Regions from separate parts of the Arthrobacter sp. SD1074B genome, predicted to be linked through region 2. Evidence: riboswitches for the same ligand, from Rfam matches in the RefSeq annotation. Region 2 holds a riboswitch; each other region holds the start of a gene.

Region 1 (2,170 bases), 1.4 Mb from region 2:
GGGGCGGGTCCGCGGAGGGGCCGACAGATTATCCGGAGTAATTCAAAATAGGCTAGGCTGTTCGGTGACGTACGGTGGATCTCGCCGGGGCGCAACCTGCACGCTGTACGGTGGGAATGACGCAAGGACGGCGCTCGAGGAGCTGAGCTGAATGACGGATCTGATCGATACCACCGAGATGTATCTGCGGACCATCCTGGAACTTGAAGAAGAGAACATCGTCGCCCTCCGCGCCCGCATCGCCGAACGGCTCCGTCATTCCGGCCCCACCGTTTCCCAGACCGTCGGACGGATGGAACGGGACGGCCTCGTGGTTGTGTCCGGGGACCGACACCTTGAACTGACCGACACGGGCCGGAAACGTGCCATCGAAGTCATGCGCAAGCACCGCCTCGCCGAAAGGCTGCTCGCCGATGTGATCGGACTCGACTGGGCCTACGTGCACGAGGAAGCGTGCCGCTGGGAGCACGTAATGAGCGAACGGGTCGAACGCCGCATCTTCGAAATGCTGAACCATCCGACCGTGTCCCCCTACGGGAACCCCATCCCCGGCCTTGCCGAACTCGGCGGGCTCCCGACGGCGGAACGCGGCGGGGTGGTCACCCTGCTCGAGGCGATGGCCGGCTACGGCGCGGATTCACGGATCACCGTGAACCGGCTGGCCGAGCCGATCCAGGTGGAGCCGGAGCTGCTGGTCCAGCTGGATGAGGGCGGAATCCGTCCCGGAGCCAGGGTGTCGCTGGAGCGTGTGGGGGAGTACATCTCGGTCCGGGTGCCGGACATTGAAGGCGCGCTTGAGCTGCCGCCCGAGGTTGCCGCCCACGTCTTCGTTACGCTCGGGTAACCTCGGATCCTGCTGCGTCCGCGGACCCGCCGGCAAGTTATGCACAGGCGAGATAACGGAATTATTACTGCTTGCCTTAATCCCCTATAGTTGATGACTAGCACTGATACTAAAGCGTTACCTGATCCGAAGCCGAGCTCTGCCAGCGGATCAGTCAGCGAGTCACCTTCTGGCAGAGGCGGGGGAACCACAACCGGCTGCTGATCCAGCAGCCTTGGGGTGAAGTCCGCTAGCGGCAAGCAAACTCCATGAGGGATCCGCTGTGGATGCCCCTGTGTCTGGATGCTTGCACCGGCGGACCGGGTCTTTGATCTCTCTGACCCGAATCCGACAGCTAACTTCGCAGGCTATCCAGAGAGGAACCCTTCTTGACCACCCAGACCGTCAGGGGCCGCCGTCGTGCGACCGGTCCCGCTCCGGAGCCGCGCCCGGCCGCCGTCGTTCTCACCGAGCGCCCGCGCGACGCGCACCGCGACGAACGCCGTGGCCGGCGCAGCCCGTTCCGCCAGGTAACCGACTTCGCCGCCGTCAGCGGCGTGGGTCAGAAGGCCGGCATCGCCCTCGCGGCCACCGGGCTGGTCCTCACCGTCGCCGTTCCGGCCACCGGGCCCGTGATGGCCACCGAAGCAGCCCGCACCGGCGCGGTTTCCGCCGCAGCCCAGCCTGAGGTCAAGGCGGCGGCCGCCGAAATCAACTTCAACCGCACGGCGGTCACCACCAAGGGCGACCCGGACAGCAAGCTCAAGCAGCTGCTGAGCGCCCAGTCCGTGGGCACCATCACCCGGGCCGCCTCGGCCGGGAGCCTCGGGGCCCCGCTGGACGCCATGGTCACCGCGTCGCCGTTCGGCTACCGGGTGAGCCCCATCACGGGCGCCGTGGGCGAGTTCCACCGCGGCCAGGACTACGCCGCACAGTGCGGCACCGCCGTGCACGCCGCTGCGAGCGGCACCGTGACTTTTTCCGGCTGGCACCCCTACGGGGGCGGCAACCGGGTCGTGATCGACCATGGCAACGGCCTGGAGACCACGTACAACCACTTGTCGTCCTCCAACGTCCACGTGGGCCAGCAGGTCTCGCGCGGCGATGTGGTGGCGATGAGCGGAACCACCGGCGCCTCCACCGGCTGCCACCTCCACTTCGAGGTGATGGTCAACGGGGAAGTCGTTGATCCGCTGGGCTGGCTTTAAGCCGACCCGAGGGACGACTCGCATTTCTATGACACGCCGTGATCTGAATGTGACATTGAGTCCCAACTGTTGTACCGTATGAAGCACGCCAACTTCTCCGAAGTTGGCGCTCTTGAGTGGATTGCCTAACTCTGCCACC
Region 2 (2,170 bases):
ACGAGTACGGGGTGAGCGTGGGCCGGGCCTCGAACTTCCAGCGCGGGAAGCTGACGTGGTATTCGGCCACCGGCGCGGTGATCGGCTAGCGCCGGGGCTTGGGCGCGAGTGGCCGGCGCAGGACAGAATGGAGCCATGAGCGAGGCTGGTGACTTCATTGACGCGGCACTGCAGCGTGAAAGTTCATGGCAGCGGGCCGATGAGGCCCAAGCCCGTTTCGGCCCGGACCTGGTGAGCTACGGCGCCTCCGTCGGTGCGGTCCGCGGCACCATCCGGGATGCCCTCCGTCGCTACCGCCAGCTGGGCCACGACGATATCACCGCGCTTAGCTCGGAATTGTGGGCGGTGCCGGTCTTTGAGCGCCGGCTCGCTGCCGTCGTCCTGCTGCAGTCATCCCTGGCGCTGCTGGACAACTCCGACCTGACCCGGATCGAGGGCTTCCTGCGGACGGCGCGGCTGCGCGAGCTGGCCGACCCGCTGGCCATCGACGTCGTTGGGCCGCTTGTCGCGCGGCTGGACCGTCAACAGCGGCACCGCGCAGAAGCCGTGTTGGGCCGCTGGCTGCAGGATCCGGACGAATGGCTCCGGCGGGCCGCCGTGTTGGCCCCGTTACGGGGTCTGCGGGCCGGCGGTGGCGACTGGGACCGCTTTGTCCGGCACGCCGGGACCTCCGTGGCCGACCGCCGCGCAAGAGGGAAGGACAGTGCTGGCAGCAGCCCGGACGGCGACAGCGGGCTGGTCCGGGAAGCGTTATCACGCGTGCTCGCCGAAGCAGGCGCCGACGTCGTCAACCAGGTGCTGGGCCGGCTTCCCTAAGGCTGCGGCCGGCGCTCCACCACGGCGTACGCCTTGCCGTCGAGGAACTGCCAGTCGGTCACCACCATAAAACCGAGCGCGTCCACGCGGTCGTTCAGCACGTGGATGTCGAAGCCTCCGTCGCGCGGTTCGGCGTCCCACGTCGCCACGTGGATTTCCTTCCCCTCGAGGACCAGGAGCTCCGTGTTGACATCGAAATCCTCCTGCGGCTGATCGCTCAGCTGGCAGATGGCGACACAGTGGCTGTTCATGTTTGGTCCTCCATGGGCGAACGCCGGATGCCTTCATCCTAAGCGCGGCGGCCCGCAGGACCCTAGGCATTTTTCCCCGCGGACGGCTTACCCCCGTTATCTGAATGTGACATTCCGGCGTGCTGCCGTTACCGTGGATAGGTGCCTGTTTGTATCCGATACGGGCGCTCCCGAGCCGATTTGCCTAACTCTGCCGCGGCCCGGGATCCGAATGCAACCATCTGGCAGGGACGGGGAAACCACATTTGACCTGCAGTTTCTGCAGGTCTTGGGGTGAAGCCGCGCAGCGCCCGCTTTGGCGGGCCCGCGGCCGGGTGCCTCCCATCCGAATCCGACAGCTCACCTCGCAGGCATTGGGAGAGGCTACATCCATGACTTCAAGCATTACTTCTGCGCGCCATCGGTCCGACGCTACCGCCGGACGGAGCTCAGCATTTTCGGTCAAGCCGGGCACCATCGGCCGCCAGGCCGCGGTTCTTTTTGCCGCTTCCGGCCTTGTCCTCACGAGTGGCATGGCAGCCAACGCCGCCGTTGCCCCGGCTGAGCGTGATTCCGCCCCGGCGTCGTCGGTTGACGTTGGCAGCAAGGTTTCGGCGCCCGTCACCGCTGATTCCGCTGTTCAGATCAGCTTCGACCGCCCGGCGGTCGCGACCACCCCGGCGCCCGTGATTGAGCAGCCCAAGCCCGTCGCCGCACCGGCAGTTGCCGCTGCGCCGGCCGTCGCAACGGCGCCCGCCGTTGCGCAGCCTGCCGTTGCACAGGCTCCGGCAGTTCCCACCATTACCGTCCAGGCGAAGTCGGCCGCGGCACCTGCCCCGGCAGCAGCCGGCGGAGCCAACGCTGCGATGCTTTCGGCCGCCTACAGCCAGATCGGCATCACCCAGGACTGCACCGCTATGGTCGAAAAGGCCCTCGGCGCAGCCGGTATCCGCGTGGGCGACCTCGGTCCCCAGCAGTTCATGAACTACGGCAAGGTTGTGGGCAGCCCGCAGCCTGGCGACATGATCGTCCAGTCCGGCCACGTCGCCATCTACGCCGGCGGCGGCCAGGTCATCAGCGGCGGCATGAACGGCAGCAACCAGACGATCAAGCACCCGCTCTCC
Region 3 (2,170 bases), 1.7 Mb from region 2:
TCGCCGACGCCTCGCACGAGCTCCGTACACCGCTCACTGCCATCCGCGGCTACACGGAGCTGATGCGGATGACCGAGCACTTCACGCCCGACGGCGAGAAATCCCTGGCCCGCGTCCAGAGCCAGTCCGAGCGGATGACTACCCTGGTGGAGGACCTGCTGCTGCTGGCACGCCTGGACGAGGGGCAGCCGCTCAAGGTCACCGACGTCGACCTCACGCAGCTGGCCATCGAGAGCGTGAGCGATGAGAAAGTCATGGCACCTGACCGCCTCTGGCAGCTGGAGCTCCCGGACGAGCCCGTGGTGGTGCGCGGCGATGCGACCCAGCTGCACCAGGTCATCGCCAACCTCTTGTCCAATGCCCGCAAGCACACGGAGCCAGGGACAACGGTGGTCACGGGCGTCATGCGTTCGGCTGACGGGAGCGCCGTACTCACCGTGACGGACAACGGCGGCGGCATCGCCCCCGAATTCCTCGGGCGGGTCTTCGCCCGCTTCACGCGGGCGGACGCCGCACGCACCAACCCGGCGGCCGGATGGGCGGGCGGCCCCGCGGTGTCCCGCACCGGGGCTTCGACGACGGCGGTCGCGGCGACGACCTCCGAGGGCACCAGCGGCCTGGGCTTGTCCATTGTGCAGTCCATCGTGAAGGCCCACGGAGGAACCGTCGACGTGACGTCCCGGCCGGGCCGGACGGAATTCGCCGTCCGGCTGCCCGCGGTGCCGCCGGCGGCATAGCCGGCACGACAAGCCTGCTTAGTTGAGCCATGACGTTCAGCAGCACTCCGCTTTTGGATGTCGTTTCAACGGTTCCGGGCGCATTCGACGCTTCACACCACTGATGGGCACGGAACCGTCGAAACGGGCCGACCCGAAACGGCCCCGAGGGCAAGCCGCCGCTCCGCCGCAGGGTCGCGTCGTTACCTAAATGTGACATCTGACCGGAAGTCCGGTACCGTTTTAGCGTGCAGTCACCGATCTGACCGCATATCCGGGCTGACGCCAAACTCTGCCGCTTCCCGGATTCCCATGGACCAGGCAGAGACGGGGAACCCAGAGTTCCCGGGCATTCTGCATCCATGCACCCTTGGGGTTAAGCCGCCACGTCGAGATTCCGTGCGGCCGGATTTCGCATCCGAACCCGACAGCTAACTCCGTAGGCGTTGAGAGGCGAACATGACTGAATTCAAGGTACCCACGCGCCCAGAAGGCACTAAACGCACGTCCGACGCCGAGGGCGCGCGCCACCGCGCCCAGCCGGCGAAGCGTGCTTCGGCCCTGTCCCGCGGGGTCAGGACCAACGGCAAGCGCGCCGCCGTCGTGGTGTCTGCTTTCGCCGTCCTGCTGGGGGCGGGGGCCGCGGGCCAGGCGTCCGGCACGGCCGCCCACAAGGCCGAAGCGGCCAAGGAAACCGCCGCGTCCCTGCAGACCCTCGACTTCGAACGCGTCGGCAGCAACGCTCCTGCATCCCCCGCCGCCGTGAAAGTGGAGGCCCAGGCCGCCAAAGTCACGCCCGCCAAGTCGAAAGCCCCCGCGAAAGCGCCTGCCAAGGCTCCGGCCGCGAAGGCCACCCCCGCGAAAGCCGCTGCGCCTGCTCCGGCGAAGCCGGTGGCCGTCGACGATCCGGCCGGCGCGCAGGCCTATGCCGCCGCACAGCTGCCGGCCCACGGCTGGGCAGCCAGCGAAATGCAGTGCCTGCTGAAGCTGTGGACCAAGGAATCCGATTGGAAGACCACGGCCACGAACCCCAGCAGCGGCGCCTACGGCGTGGTGCAGTCCCTGCCGGCCGAGAAGATGGCCAGCGCTGGCGCGGACTACCGGACCAACTACCGGACCCAGATTAACTGGGGCCTGAAGTACGTGGAGGACCGCTACGGTTCACCGTGCGGCGCGCTGAACTTCCACTACGCGAACAACTGGTACTAAGCCGCACGCACCGCGGGCCTTGGCACCCGCGACAAGAAGGCCCCGGATCCACAGGATCCGGGGCCTTCTTGTGCGAGCCTCGGCACGGCCTGCCAGCAATGGCGTGCAGCTAGCCGCCGGAACGGCCGGGGATGTACTGCACCGCCCATTTGTTGCCGTCGGGGTCGGCGAAGTAGACGAAATGCCCCCAGTCCTGGACGTCGATGTCACTGACGTGTACACCGTTGTCCTTGAGTTGCCGGTGC

What was found. Region 2 has a riboswitch for cyclic di-AMP ahead of ACUYM2_RS10095 (NlpC/P60 family protein). Riboswitches for the same ligand answer to the same signal wherever they lie in the genome.
Region 1: it holds a riboswitch for cyclic di-AMP, as region 2 does, so the genes downstream of both, ACUYM2_RS03755 (M23 family metallopeptidase) here and ACUYM2_RS10095 (NlpC/P60 family protein) in region 2, are expected to answer to the same signal.
Region 3: it holds a riboswitch for cyclic di-AMP, as region 2 does, so the genes downstream of both, ACUYM2_RS02495 (aggregation-promoting factor C-terminal-like domain-containing protein) here and ACUYM2_RS10095 (NlpC/P60 family protein) in region 2, are expected to answer to the same signal.

Annotation. Positions count from the first base shown of each region.
Region 1 is NZ_JBRAZT010000001.1:763,828-765,997, forward strand. Features, by position in the region: gene ACUYM2_RS03750 (iron-dependent transcriptional repressor DtxR) at 152-844, shown strand; cyclic di-AMP (ydaO/yuaA leader) riboswitch at 995-1,208, shown strand; gene ACUYM2_RS03755 (M23 family metallopeptidase) at 1,213-2,031, shown strand.
Region 2 is NZ_JBRAZT010000001.1:2,185,716-2,187,885, reverse strand. Features, by position in the region: gene ACUYM2_RS10110 (choice-of-anchor D domain-containing protein) at 1-89, shown strand, start outside; gene ACUYM2_RS10105 (DNA alkylation repair protein) at 136-816, shown strand; gene ACUYM2_RS10100 (hypothetical protein) at 813-1,067, opposite strand; cyclic di-AMP (ydaO/yuaA leader) riboswitch at 1,249-1,434, shown strand; gene ACUYM2_RS10095 (NlpC/P60 family protein) at 1,439-2,170, shown strand, end outside.
Region 3 is NZ_JBRAZT010000001.1:516,322-518,491, reverse strand. Features, by position in the region: gene ACUYM2_RS02500 (HAMP domain-containing sensor histidine kinase) at 1-737, shown strand, start outside; cyclic di-AMP (ydaO/yuaA leader) riboswitch at 995-1,177, shown strand; gene ACUYM2_RS02495 (aggregation-promoting factor C-terminal-like domain-containing protein) at 1,176-1,925, shown strand; gene ACUYM2_RS02490 (glyoxalase superfamily protein) at 2,035-2,170, opposite strand, start outside.